DNA from 3 places in the Streptomyces sp. NPDC020898 genome. Region 2 is predicted to be linked to each of the others. Evidence: riboswitches for the same ligand, from Rfam matches in the RefSeq annotation. Region 2 holds a riboswitch; each other region holds the start of a gene.
The links. A riboswitch is a leader RNA that binds a small molecule or an ion and turns the genes downstream of it on or off. The one in region 2 is predicted to bind thiamine pyrophosphate.

Region 1 (4,295 bases), on a different contig from region 2:
CGCGGTCGTTGACCGCGAGGAGCCTGCCGTGCCGGGCACAGGCGTCGGCGAAGACCTGGAGGTGGTCCAGTTCCTCGGCGGCCTCCATGCCTTTGTCCCGCAGTTGCACGATGTCGACCCCGCCGGCCAGGACGGCGTCCAGGAACTCGGCAAGGTCGCCCTGGCGCCTGCGGGCGTCCGTGCAGAGATAGACCCGGGCGTCGGCGAGCCGGGCACGGGCGCTGCCCGCCTCGGCGGTCGCCCCGGGCAGCACGATGTCGGTCGTCTCGGGCATACGTGTGTCCCCCTGGGCGCGCCCCGGGGTGTTCTCCCCGGGCGCGCCCCTGTGTGGCGGCGCGCGGACCGCGTGGTCCGCACACCGAGCGGCTGTTCAGATTCAGACGGCGAGCGCCTGGGCGCGGCGCTTCACCTCCGTGCCGCGATTCTCACTGAGGGCCTGCGCGGGCGTGCCGGGCAGGCTCGGGTCGGGAGTGAAGAGCCACTCGAGCATCTCCTCGTCGGAGAAACCGTCGTCCCTCAGGAGCGTCAGGGTGCCGGTGAGGCCCTTGACGACCTTCTGCTCGGCCGCGTCGATGAAAGCGGCGGGGACGTGCAGTGCGCGGTTCTCACCACGGCGTACGGCGATCACCTGGCCCTCCCTGACCAGCTGCCGAACGCGGGTCACCTCGATATCGAGCATTTCCGCGATGTCGGGGAGGGTCAGCCAGGCAGGTACGAGAGCGTCGATCTTTGCGTCAATCTGGGTCACGGCACAAGCCTGCCATCCCGCACTGACAGTCGGAAGCCGGGCCCCTGCCACCTGCGCCGTCGCCGTGCCGCCCGACCCCGGTCGCGCTAGGCCGTGGCCGCCTTCAGGGGCCGGGACGGATCCGCCAGGATCGCGGGGTCCATCAGGGTGCCCGCCTCGATCAGACGGCGGCCCTGGGCCAGGTCCCGGGGCCTGCCCACGGCCAGCAGGGCGACCAGACGGCCCTCCCGCAGCCAGCAGACCGTCCAGGCGGGGCCGGACGGATCGCCGCGCCACAGGGTGGCGTCGGCGGACCCGTGGTCGCCGACGTACTGGACGAAGCGGCCGAACTGCTCCGACCAGAAGTACGGGACCGGGTCGTAGGCCGCCGGGGCCTCTCCGATGATGTTCGCGGCGACCGTACGGGGCCCCTGGAGCGCGTTGTCCCAGTGGTGGACCAGAAGGCGCCGGCCGTACCTTCCCGAAGGGAAGGAGGCACAGTCGCCGACCGCGTACACGTCCGCCGCGGAGGTGCGCAGGTGGTCGTCGGCGACGATCTCCCGGTGGGTACCCAGGGCGATCCCCGAGTTCGTCAGCCAGGACGTGGCGGGGCGGGCCCCGATGCCGACGACGACGGCGCCCGCGGGCAGCCGCGAGCCGTCGTCGAGCACCACCGCGCCGGGCTCGACGCGCATCACGCGCGCGCGGGTGCGCAGCGAGGCGCCGCTGTCGGCGTACCAGGCGGCCATCGGCGCGGCCACCTCGGCGGGCAGGGCGCCCACGAGCGGCCGGTCGGCGGCCTCGACCACGGTGACCGCGCAGCCGGCCTCGCGCGCGGCCGTGGCGAACTCCGCGCCGATCCAGCCGGCCCCGACGACCACGATGTCGTGCTGGCGCGCGAGTACGGGCCGCAGCCGTTCGGCGTCGTCGAGGGTGCGCAGCAGATGCACACCGGGTACGCCTTCGGTGCCCGGCAGCCGGATCGGTTCGGCGCCGGTCGCGAGGACCAGGGCGTCGTACGGGACGGGCCCGTCCGCGGTGTCCAGCTCGTGCTCGCCGGGGCGGACACCCAACACCTCACGCCCGAGCAGCAGTTCGATGTCGAGGGCCTCGAAGTCGATGTCGAAGGCGGAGCCCTCCGCCGTGCCGAGCAGGACGGCCTTGGACAGCGGCGGCCGGTCGTACGGCTGATGGGGTTCGGCTCCGATCAGCGTCACGCTGCCGGAGAAGCCCTGCTCCCGCAGGGCCACCGCGGTCTGTACCCCGGCCATGCCCGCACCCACGACGACTGCCCGCCGCGGCTGCGACACGTCTCGGTCCCGCGTCTCCCGCGTCTGCTCGCTCACCCGATCACCATAGACAACTGACAAATTGTCAGTCAGTGGGCGCGGTCGGTGACCTACTGCACACCCACTTGTTCCACCACGCTCGTCCCGCTGCCCGGCTGCGACTCCCACTCCCAGGTCTCCGCCAACCGCACCCGCCCGTCCGGCAGTTCGAGCACCTGCGACACGCAGTGGCCCGAGGACGTCGTCCCGTCGTGCTTCAGCTGCACGTACCGGAAATCGAGACGGTCACCTTCCCGCGTACCGACGAGATGCCCGCGTACGACGTCCCCGCCCGTGTACTCGGCCCAGATCTCGCCGTCCTTCTCGTGGTACGTGAACCGGGTGCGGGTGCCCACCTGGCCTGGGGCCTGGTCCGCGACCGGGGCGAGGACGAGACCGTCGAGCGAACGGGGCACGGGCGAAGGCTCCCTTACATGGGCGTTGCTCTGCGAGCTAGGCTGACCAGCGTAAGCACTCGCGGGAGTCCGGCGCACCGGGCTGAGAGGGAGGCTGGCGGCCTCCGACCGTACGAACCTGATCCGGGTCATGCCGGCGAAGGGAGGGGCTGGACGCCCATGTCGTGTACGCACACCTCAGACGTCCTGGTCGTCGGGGGCGGAGTCATCGGGCTCGTGACGGCCTGGCGGGCCGCACAGCGCGGGTTCACCACGACCGTCGTGGATCCCGCGCCGGGCGGCGGGGCCGCACAGGTGGCGGCCGGAATGCTGGCCGCCGTCACAGAGCTGCACCACGGTGAGCAGACCCTGCTGGGGCTGAACCTGGAGTCGGCCCGCCGCTATCCGGACTTCGTCGCCGAACTCACCGAGCTGACCGGTCACGACCTCGGCTACCGCCGCTGCGGCACGCTCGCCGTCGCGCTCGACGCCGACGACCGCGCCCTGCTGCGCGAACTGCACGCCCTGCAGCACCGGTCGGGCCTGACATCGGAGTGGCTCTCGGGGCGCGAATGCCGGCGCCTGGAGCCGATGCTCGCGCCGGGCGTGCGCGGGGGGCTGCGGGTGGACGGCGACCACCAGATCGATCCGCGGCGGCTGGCCGGGGCGCTGCTCACCGCCTGCGAACGGGCCGGGGTGGTGCTGCGCCCGGCCTGGGCGGAGCGGCTCAACGTACGGCGGGGGCGGGCCGTGTCGGTCACGGTCTCGGACGGTGACGAACTGGCGGCCGGTTCGATCGTGCTGGCCGGCGGCAGCCTCAGCGGGCGGCTCGCAGGGGTCCCTGAGGCCGTACTGCCGCCCGTACGGCCCGTGAAGGGGCAGGTGCTGCGGCTCACCGTGCCGAAGCGGTACGCGCCGTTCCTGAGCCGGACGGTGCGGGCCGTGGTGCGCGGCAGCCAGGTCTATCTGGTGCCGCGCGAGAACGGTGAGCTGGTCGTCGGGGCGACCAGCGAGGAGCTGGGCTGGGACACGACGGTCACGGCGGGGGGCGTGTACGAGTTGCTGCGCGACGCCCACGAACTCGTCCCGGGGATCACCGAGTTGCCGTTGACGGAGACGCGGGCCGGACTGCGCCCCGGGTCCCCCGACAACGCTCCGCTGCTCGGCCCCACGGAACTGCCGGGGCTGCTGCTGGCGACCGGGCACTACCGCAACGGTGTGCTGCTGACGCCGGTCACCGGCGACGTCCTGGCGCATGCCCTGGTCACCGGTGAACTGCCGGACGAGGCCCGGGCCTTCACCCCCCGGCGGTTCGGCGCGAACGACCGCACCGACGCCGTACTCACGGAGCAGCTCGCATGAACGGTCACGTGAACATCCTGGTCAACGGCCGGCCGCGGGAGATCGTCCCGGGTACGGCTCTCGGTCTGCTCGTGCGGTCCCTCACCGCGGCGCCCTCCGGTGTGGCCGCCGCACTCAACGAAACCGTCGTCCCGCGCGCGCAGTGGTCGTCGACCCGCCTCTCCGAGGGAGACCGCGTCGAGGTCCTCACCGCCGTCCAAGGAGGCTGAACCATGGCCGACGATCCCTTTGTCCTCGGCGGTACGTCCTTCACGTCCCGGTTGATCATGGGTACGGGGGGTGCGCCCAGCCTCGACGTACTGGAGCGGGCGCTGGTGGCCTCCGGCACGGAGTTGACGACCGTCGCGATGCGGCGCGTCGATCCTTCGGTGCACGGGTCCGTGCTGTCGGTGCTGGAGCGGCTCGGCATCCGGGTGCTGCCCAACACCGCCGGGTGTTTCACCGCCGGGGAGGCCGTGCTGACGGCCCGGCTGGCCCGGGAGG
Region 2 (4,295 bases):
TACGGATGCCGGCGCGGTACAGGCCGCGCCAGCCCATCGTGGGATTGGCCTCGTGCAGCTCCCAGACCGCCGATGTCTGCGTCACCGTCACATCGTCGAGGACACCGAGCGAACCGATGATGACGCCCGCGAGCAGCAGACCGCTCATGTCGATGGACGGGTACAAGCCATGGATCAGACCGGTGTTGTCGTCCGTGTTGCCGGTCAGCGCGGCCCAGCCGATGAACAGTGAGCCGAGGACGCCGATCAGCACCAGCGAGATCAGGGTGCCGAGCACCGCCACCGACGTACGGGCCGACAGGCCATGGCACATGTAGAGCGCGATCAGCATGATGGCGCTCGCTCCGATCACTGCCACGACCAGCGGATTCGAGCCCTGGAGAATCGCCGGCAGGATGAAGAGGGTCAGCACCATGAAACTGGCGGCCAGCGCGACCAGCGCCATCACACCGCGCAGGCGTCCGACGGCCACGACGGCGAGCGCGAAGATGCCGGCGAGCAGGGCCAAGGGGAGCCTGCGGTTCACGTCGGTGACCGAGTACTGCAGGTCCCTCGGAGCGGAGGGCTCGTAGGCGACCACGACCTTCTGATCCTGGTGCAACTGCCGTGACTGGTCGGGCTGGACGATCTCCGTGAAGGTACGGCCCTTGTCGTCACCGGTGTCGACGCGGATCGTCGCCCTCTTGCAGTCGCCGGTCGCCTGCTGCTGCGCCGAGGAGCCCTCGGCGGTGGACGTGTCGCCGGTCGGGGTGCCCCCCGAGGCGTTGACGGACTTGCAGTCCACCGCGACGACCTTGGTGACCGTGGCCTCCTGGGTCTGCCGGTCGAAGCCGACGCCGGTGCGCTCGTGGCCCGGGGCGCCCCCGGGCCACAGCACCACGAGCCCGACCACGACCGCTGCGGCGAACGGGATCAGAATCGCCCCGATGATCTTCCGCAGATGGCGAGAGGCCGGGGCGGCCGGGCCATGGCTGTGACTGTGGCCGTGCGACTGACCGTGGCCGTCGTCGGATCCGTGGGCGTCATCGGGTCCGGGGCCGTGCCCGCCCCCCTGCCCGCCACCCGCTCCGGGTCCGCGTCCACCGCTGGAACCGCCGCCGGGTCCGCCGCTGTACCTGTCGCCCGGGCCGTTCCCGTGTCCATGGCCGGCGCCTTGCCCCGGGACGGATCCGTGGTCGTGCCCACCGCCACCGCCCGTGCCGGGACCAGGACCTGGTCCGTCACCGGATACGGGAAAGGGGTCGAACTGACCGGTTCCGGGCCCCTCGGCTCCGAACCCCGGGCCCTGGTCGCCCGGGCCCGTGCGGCCGCCCTGACCCGCACCCGCTCCGGGCCCGTAGCCGCGATCGATCCTCCGCCCGGGCCCGTACCCGGGACTGCCACTCGGTCCGGTCGCCCCGCCGGCCCCGCCTGTTCCTGCGCCGGGCCGGGACACGCCACCGAGGCCGCCGGGGCCATCGCCGGACCGGAGCCCGCGTTCCTGGCCGGTGCCGCCGCCGTTTCCGCTGTCCTGCCCGGAGCCGTGTCCGGCACCGCTTCGGCGCGGTGGCTCGGAGGGCGGGTACGGGGGTCCTTGCGTCGTGGTCACCGCCCGATCATCGCAAGAACGACAGGGGCCCTCTGTTCACCTCGCCCAAATTGGCGCTAGCGTGGAGGCACCTTTGCACACGCGGGAGCTCGGAGCACCGGGCTGAGAGGGCGCTGACCTCCGTCTTTGCCATGTTTCACGTGGAACACGTGAAACGAGTGATGTTTCACATGAAACATCGGCAGACGGATTCCGCTGCGTCGACCGCTGAACCTGTTACCGGGTAATGCCGGCGTAGGGAGTAGGTCTCATGACCATCAAGGACACACGCACGCCTGCCTCCAGCCAGGACGAACAGCCCCCTCAGGGCGAACAGTCCCAGGAGGCCGGGAAGTCCATCGGCTGGCACAAGGGGTACGTCGACGGCTCGCGCCCCGACCTGCGGGTGCCGGTCCGTCAGGTGCATCTCACGAACGGGAAGTCGGTCACCCTGTACGACACCTCGGGCCCGTACACCGATCCGCTGGTCGACACCGACGTCCGCAGGGGGCTGGCGCCGCTGCGCGAGAACTGGATCATCGCCCGCGGCGACACCGAGGAGTACGCGGGCCGGCCTCTCCGCCCGGAGGACGACGGGATCAAGCACACCTCGCCGCGCGGCGGGCTCAGGAACCTCGACGCGGTGTTCCCGGGACGGCCCCGGCAGCCGCGCCGGAGCCGGGACGGACAGGCGGTGACGCAACTCGCGTACGCCCGCCGCGGGGAGATCACGCCCGAGATGGAGTTCGTGGCCGTCCGGGAGAACGTCGACCCCGAGGTGGTCCGTGAGGAGATCGCCGCCGGGCGTGCGGTGCTGCCCGCCAACGTCAACCACCCGGAGATCGAGCCGATGATCATCGGCAAACGGTTCCTGGTGAAGGTCAACGCCAACATCGGCAACTCCGCGGTCACTTCCTCCATCGAGGAAGAGGTCGAGAAGATGACCTGGGCGACGCGCTGGGGCGCCGACACGGTCATGGACCTGTCCACCGGCCGCAACATCCACACCACCCGCGAATGGGTACTGCGCAACTCCCCCGTTCCCATCGGCACGGTGCCGCTCTACCAGGCGTTGGAGAAGGTGGACGGCAGGGCCGAGGAACTGACCTGGGACATCTACAAGGACACGGTCGTCGAGCAGGCCGAGCAGGGCGTGGACTACATGACGGTCCACGCGGGCGTCCGCCTGGCGTACGTACCGCTCACCGCGAACCGCAAGACCGGCATCGTCTCGCGCGGCGGCTCGATCATGGCGGCGTGGTGCCTGGCGCACCACAAGGAGTCGTTCCTGTACGAGAACTTCGAAGAACTGTGCGAAATCCTCGCCACGTACGACGTCACGTACTCGCTCGGCGACGGCCTGCGGCCCGGCTCGATCGCGGACGCCAACGACGAGGCACAGTTCGCCGAGTTGAGGACGCTCGGGGAACTCAACACGATCGCGAAGCGTTTCCATGTACAGACGATGATCGAAGGCCCGGGACATGTCCCGATGCACAAGATCAAGGAGAACATCGACCTACAGCAGGAGATCTGCGATGAAGCTCCGTTCTATACGCTCGGCCCGCTGACGACGGACGTCGCGCCTGCGTACGACCACATCACTTCCGGTATCGGTGCCGCGATGATCGCCTGGTGGGGCACGGCCATGCTCTGCTACGTCACGCCCAAGGAGCACCTGGGCCTGCCCAACCGTGACGACGTCAAGACCGGCGTCATCACCTACAAGATCGCCGCCCACGCAGCCGACCTCGCCAAGGGGCACCCAGGTGCGCAGGAATGGGATGACGCGCTCTCTGACGCCCGCTTCGAGTTCCGGTGGGAGGACCAGTTCAACCTGGCCCTCGACCCGGACACGGCCCGCCAGTTCCACGACGAGACCCTGCCTGCCGAGCCCGCCAAGACGGCCCACTTCTGCTCGATGTGCGGGCCGAAGTTCTGCTCGATGAAGATCTCGCAGGACATCCGACGCGAGCACGGCAGCACGCCGGTGGAGATCGAGCAGGGCATGGCGCAGAAGTCGAAGGAGTTCGCGGCGGCCGGCAACCGGGTGTATCTGCCGATCGCGGACTGAGGCGCCCTCCGGCGCCGGTCGATGACGGTGGCCGGTCCGTGGCGGTTCGCGTCTCCGAGGGGGAGCGGGTTCCGGGTCGTTCGCAGGGCGTCTCGGAGACGCGGGCGGTCACGGGTGGGCAGGGAGGATCGCGGAGGGTTCCGGTGCGAGCGGTAACGGAAGGGACAAGAACCCCCGTTCCTTGATCGTTCCTCTCTAACCTCCGTGCCATGGGCGGAATCGACGTGGGCAATGGCGTGGTGGGAGCCGTACTCGGCATCGTGTTCGCGACGCTGTTCCAACAGCCGTTGCAGGATGCCTGGTTCCGGCTGCGGAAACGGTGGGGCAGCGCGGTGCGGGGGCTGCGCAGGCGGGAGGAGAGCAGCCCGGCCTGGCGGTCGTTCTCCCTCGGGCCCCTGCACACCTCCGCCCTGATCGTCGAAGGGGACGGTGACGTGCCGATCGCCCCCGAGGACGTGCATGTGCATGTGCTCGACCAGGAGGTCACGCTCCCCGAGGACATGGCCGGCTGGCGGGACGAGATCGAGGTGGAGAGCGAGCGGCTGCGGGTGGAGGGCCGGACGCCCGTGTGGAACGGCCCGCGCTACGCGGTCGAGTCGCTCGGCATCTCCCGTACGGCCCTGGCCGAGCATCCGGAGGTCCACATACGTCTGA
Region 3 (4,295 bases), on a different contig from region 2:
TGCAGGGAGGACGTACAGCCAGACCCCAAGGCAGGAGACGTCCAGATCACGCTGCTGATAGCCGGACCTCGCTCGGCATGGCGGCGGCATTTTGCTGACTTAGCATGAAAAAGTAGCGCTTGGTTAGTTCGATTACTGCTCGAGCAGGAAAGCAGGGTCACATCATGTACATGATGCGCGAGGTCTACCAAGCTGAACGCGGGAAGGCGCCGGAGATCGTGGCGGCGTTCAAGACCCTCACCAAGATGTTTGAGGAGGCCGGGTACGCGAACCGGCGAATCTACGTCGACTACGCCGGTCCCATGGATACGGTCGTCTGCCAATGGGAATTCGACAGCCTCGACCAGTACTTCTCCATGGAGCGAGCTTCCTTCGTGGATCCCAACGCCCAGTCACTGATCGATACGCTCAACAGCAACGCGGTATCCGGCTACAAGGAGATCTACGAGGTCATCCAGTAGCGGATCGCGTGGGCGGCAGAGGCCACCGTCACCCGCGCGTTCCCGAGCCACGACCGGCTACACCACTCAGCGGGACGCCACCGTTCACCGCCGTGCGCGCACCCCGCCTGACTGAGGGCCGGCCCATGGGCGGTCCGTCTGTCCAGCGGCCCGTCTCGTAGAGTCGGACAAGCTGTACCCGACCGGTAGAACTTGCACGGGCTCTACCAGCACAGACGCACCCTCCGACTATGGCGTGCGGGCCGCCTGTGGGCCGTCCGAGGGGGCCCATGACGACCAGAGACGACCAACGACGACCACCCACCCCGGCTCGCGCACCAGGTCACACGATTCGATCTGCGACACTGGTACAGCCATGCCTAAGCCCGGAGAACTCACATTCGTCGCCCCGCGCGGAGCTCAGAAGCCGCCGCGGCATCTCGCCGATCTCACGCCCGCTGAGCGTAAAGAGGCGGTTGCCGCGATCGGTGAGAAGCCGTTTCGTGCCAAGCAGCTCTCGCAGCACTACTTCGCGCGGTTCGCGCACGATCCGGCCGAGTGGACGGACATTCCGGCCGCCTCGCGCGGCAAGCTCCAGGAGGCGCTGCTTCCGGAGCTGATGACGGTCGTCCGTCATCTGTCGACCGACCAGGAGACCACGCGTAAGACGCTGTGGCGGATGGTCGACGGGACGCTCGTCGAGTCGGTGCTCATGCGGTACCCGGACCGGGTGACCATGTGCATCAGCTCGCAGGCCGGCTGCGGGATGAACTGCCCGTTCTGCGCGACCGGGCAGGCGGGGCTGGACCGGAATCTGTCCACCGCCGAGATCGTGCATCAGATTGTCGATGGCATGCGGGCGCTGAGGGACGGCGAGATTCCTGGCGGTCCTGCGCGTCTCTCCAACATCGTGTTCATGGGCATGGGCGAGCCCCTCGCCAACTACAAGCGGGTCGTCGGTGCCATCCGCGCGCTGACTGACCCCGAGCCGGACGGGCTCGGGCTGTCGCAGCGTGGGATCACCGTCTCGACCGTCGGACTGGTACCGGCCATCCACCGGTTCTCCGACGAGGGCTTCAAGTGCCGCCTCGCCATCTCCCTGCACGCCCCCGACGACGAGCTGCGCGACACCCTCGTGCCCGTCAACACGCGGTGGAAGGTGCGGGAGGTTCTCGACGCAGGGTGGGAGTACGCGGCCCGGTCGGGGCGCCGGCTGTCCATCGAGTACGCGCTGATCCGGGACATCAACGACCAGGCCTGGCGTGGGGACCGGCTCGGGCGGCTGCTCAAGGGCAAGCCTGTGCACGTCAACCTGATTCCGCTGAACCCGACTCCGGGGTCGAAGTGGACCGCCTCGCGGCCCGAGGACGAGAAGGCGTTCGTCGAGGCGATCGCCGCCCACGGGGTGCCCGTCACCGTTCGGGACACCCGGGGGCAGGAGATCGACGGGGCGTGCGGGCAGCTCGCGGCCACCGAGCGGTAGTCTTACGCCGTACATACATATCTTCATATTCCGACAGGGGAGCGCCACAGCGCTGAGAGTGCGGCAGCCAGATCACATTGGTGGGCCGCAGACCCTCTGAACCTCGCCCAGGTCATTCTGGGTAGGAAGTTCGGTCATCACTCTTGCTGTTGCGCCCTGCCCGGGACCCGTCCGTCGGGTCGCGGGCAGGGCCGCGTCTCTTCCTGGTCATCCCAGGAGGAAAATTCCAGTGAGCATCACCAGGCAGGTCACGGCCGTGGCCGTCGGGCTCGGCCTTGTCACGCTGACCGCGTGCGGGTCCGAGGACGGCGGGGGCAGCGGCTCGGCTGCCGAGTCCAAGACAGTCACCCTCATCAGCCATGACTCGTGGGCCGTCTCGAAGGGCGTCCTCGCCGCCTTCGAGAAGCAGTCCGGGTACACCGTCAAGGTCCTCAAGGACGGCGACGCCGGGCAGGCCGTCAACAAGGCGATCCTGACCAAGGACAACCCGCAGGGCGACGTCTTCTTCGGCGTCGACAACACCCTGCTCTCCCGCGCGCTCGACAACGGGCTTTTCCAGCCGTACGAGGTGAAGGACGCCGGCGCGATCCTGCCCGCGTACCGGGCTGACCAGGACAAGCACCGGGTCACGCCGATCGACACCGGTGACATCTGCGTCAACTACGACAAGGCCTGGTTCAGCGAGCACAAGCTGACCCCGCCCGAGTCCCTCGACGATCTGATCAAGCCCGCGTACAAAAATCTGCTGGTCACCGAGAACGCCTCCACCTCCTCTCCCGGGCTCGGGTTCCTGCTCGGGAGCGCCGCCAAGTACGGCGACGACGGCTGGGTCGACTACTGGACGAAGCTCAAGGCCAACGGCGTGAAGGTCGTCGACGGGTGGGAGCAGGCCTACAACGAGGAGTTCTCCGGGTCGGCCGGCGGTAAGAAGGCCAAGGGCGACCGGCCGCTCGTCGTCTCGTACGCCTCCTCGCCGCCCGCCGAGGTGATCTTCGCCGACCCGAAGCCGGCCACCGCCCCGACGGGGGTCGCCACCGGCACCTGCTTCCGGCAGGTCGAGTACGCCGGGCTACTGAGCAACGCCAAGAACGGCACGGGCGGCAAGGCGCTGCTCGACTTCCTTGTCGGCAAGACCTTCCAGGAGGACATGCCGCTGAACATGTTCGTGTACCCCGTGCGGGAGGGTGCCCAGGTGCCCGCCGAGTTCACCGAGTTCGGGCCGCAGGCCAAGGACCCCGAGACCATGGACCCCGCGAAGATCGCCGAACACCGTGACCAGTGGGTCAAGGCGTGGACATCGCTCGTACTGAAGTAGCCGCAGGAGCGGAAGCAGGCGAAGCGGCCGATGTGGCCGCGCGCGGGAAGGGCGCTGCTCTGCGGGGCGCCCTGCTCGTGCTGCCCGTCGTCTTCTTCGCGCTCTTCTTCGCCTACCCCGTCGCCGCGATCGTCGCGCGCGGTCTCCACGTCGACGGGGTCTGGCGGTTCGGGCAGGTGGGGGAGGTGCTCGGGGACTCCGGCATCCGGCACGTCCTCTGGTTCACCACCTGGCAGGCGCTCGCGTCGACCGTGCTCACGCTGCTGATCGCGCTCCCCGGCGCGTATGTCTTCGCGCGCTTCGATTTCAGGGGCAAGCAGATTCTGCGGGCCGTGGTGACCGTGCCGTTCGTGCTGCCGACGGTCGTCGTCGGTACGGCGTTCCTGGCGCTGGTCGGGCGCGGCGGGCTGCTCGACGAGCTGTGGGGCATACGGCTGGACACGACCGTGTGGGCGATCCTGCTCGCGCATGTCTTCTTCAACTACGCCGTCGTCGTACGGACCGTTGGAGGGCTGTGGGCGCAGCTCGATCCGCGGCAGGAGGAGGCCGCGCGGATGCTCGGCGCCTCGCGGTTCGCGGCCTGGCGGCGGGTCACCCTGCCCGCCCTCGGGCCCGCTGTCGCCGCCGCCGCGCTCATGGTCTTCCTCTTCACGTTCACGTCCTTCGGGGTGGTGCAGATCCTCGGCGGGCCGACCTTCGCCACCCTCGAAGTGGAGATCTACCGCCAGACCTCGGAGATCTTCGACCTCGGGACGGCCGCCGTCCTGACGATCGTCCAGTTCGTGGCCGTGGGCGCGATCCTCGCCGTGCACGCCGGGACGGTACGGCGGCGGGAGAGCGCCCTGCGGCTCGTGGCGCCGGAGACGACAGCGCGCCGGCCGCGCGGCCGGGGGCAATGGGCGCTCTTGGGTGGGGTGCTGGCGAGTATCGCCCTGCTGCTCGTGCTGCCGCTCGGCGTGCTCGTGCAGCGGTCGTTCGGTACGCCCGGGGGTGCCGGCCTTGGTTACTACAGGGCGCTCACCAGCGACGACTCCGGGATCTTCCTGGTGGCGCCGAT

Region 1: another riboswitch for thiamine pyrophosphate. It lies ahead of thiO (glycine oxidase ThiO); the one in region 2 lies ahead of thiC (phosphomethylpyrimidine synthase ThiC).
Region 3: another riboswitch for thiamine pyrophosphate. It lies ahead of ACH4TV_RS28775 (thiamine ABC transporter substrate binding subunit); the one in region 2 lies ahead of thiC (phosphomethylpyrimidine synthase ThiC).

The regions. Positions count from the first base shown of each region.
Region 1 covers NZ_JBIRRV010000001.1:296,852-301,146, forward strand. Annotated here, with positions in the region: gene thiE (thiamine phosphate synthase) at 1-274, opposite strand, end outside; gene ACH4TV_RS01335 (Rv2175c family DNA-binding protein) at 377-748, opposite strand; gene ACH4TV_RS01340 (NAD(P)/FAD-dependent oxidoreductase) at 835-2,073, opposite strand; gene ACH4TV_RS01345 (hypothetical protein) at 2,127-2,471, opposite strand; TPP riboswitch at 2,523-2,633, shown strand; gene thiO (glycine oxidase ThiO) at 2,631-3,812, shown strand; gene thiS (sulfur carrier protein ThiS) at 3,821-4,021, shown strand; gene ACH4TV_RS01360 (thiazole synthase) at 4,025-4,295, shown strand, end outside.
Region 2 covers NZ_JBIRRV010000004.1:254,470-258,764, reverse strand. Annotated here, with positions in the region: gene ACH4TV_RS15565 (YibE/F family protein) at 1-1,351, opposite strand, end outside; TPP riboswitch at 1,660-1,846, shown strand; gene thiC (phosphomethylpyrimidine synthase ThiC) at 1,839-3,641, shown strand; gene ACH4TV_RS15555 (hypothetical protein) at 3,851-4,295, shown strand, end outside.
Region 3 covers NZ_JBIRRV010000010.1:44,779-49,073, reverse strand. Annotated here, with positions in the region: gene ACH4TV_RS28785 (hypothetical protein) at 165-461, shown strand; gene rlmN (23S rRNA (adenine(2503)-C(2))-methyltransferase RlmN) at 817-1,923, shown strand; TPP riboswitch at 1,949-2,069, shown strand; gene ACH4TV_RS28775 (thiamine ABC transporter substrate binding subunit) at 2,153-3,238, shown strand; gene ACH4TV_RS28770 (ABC transporter permease) at 3,214-4,295, shown strand, end outside.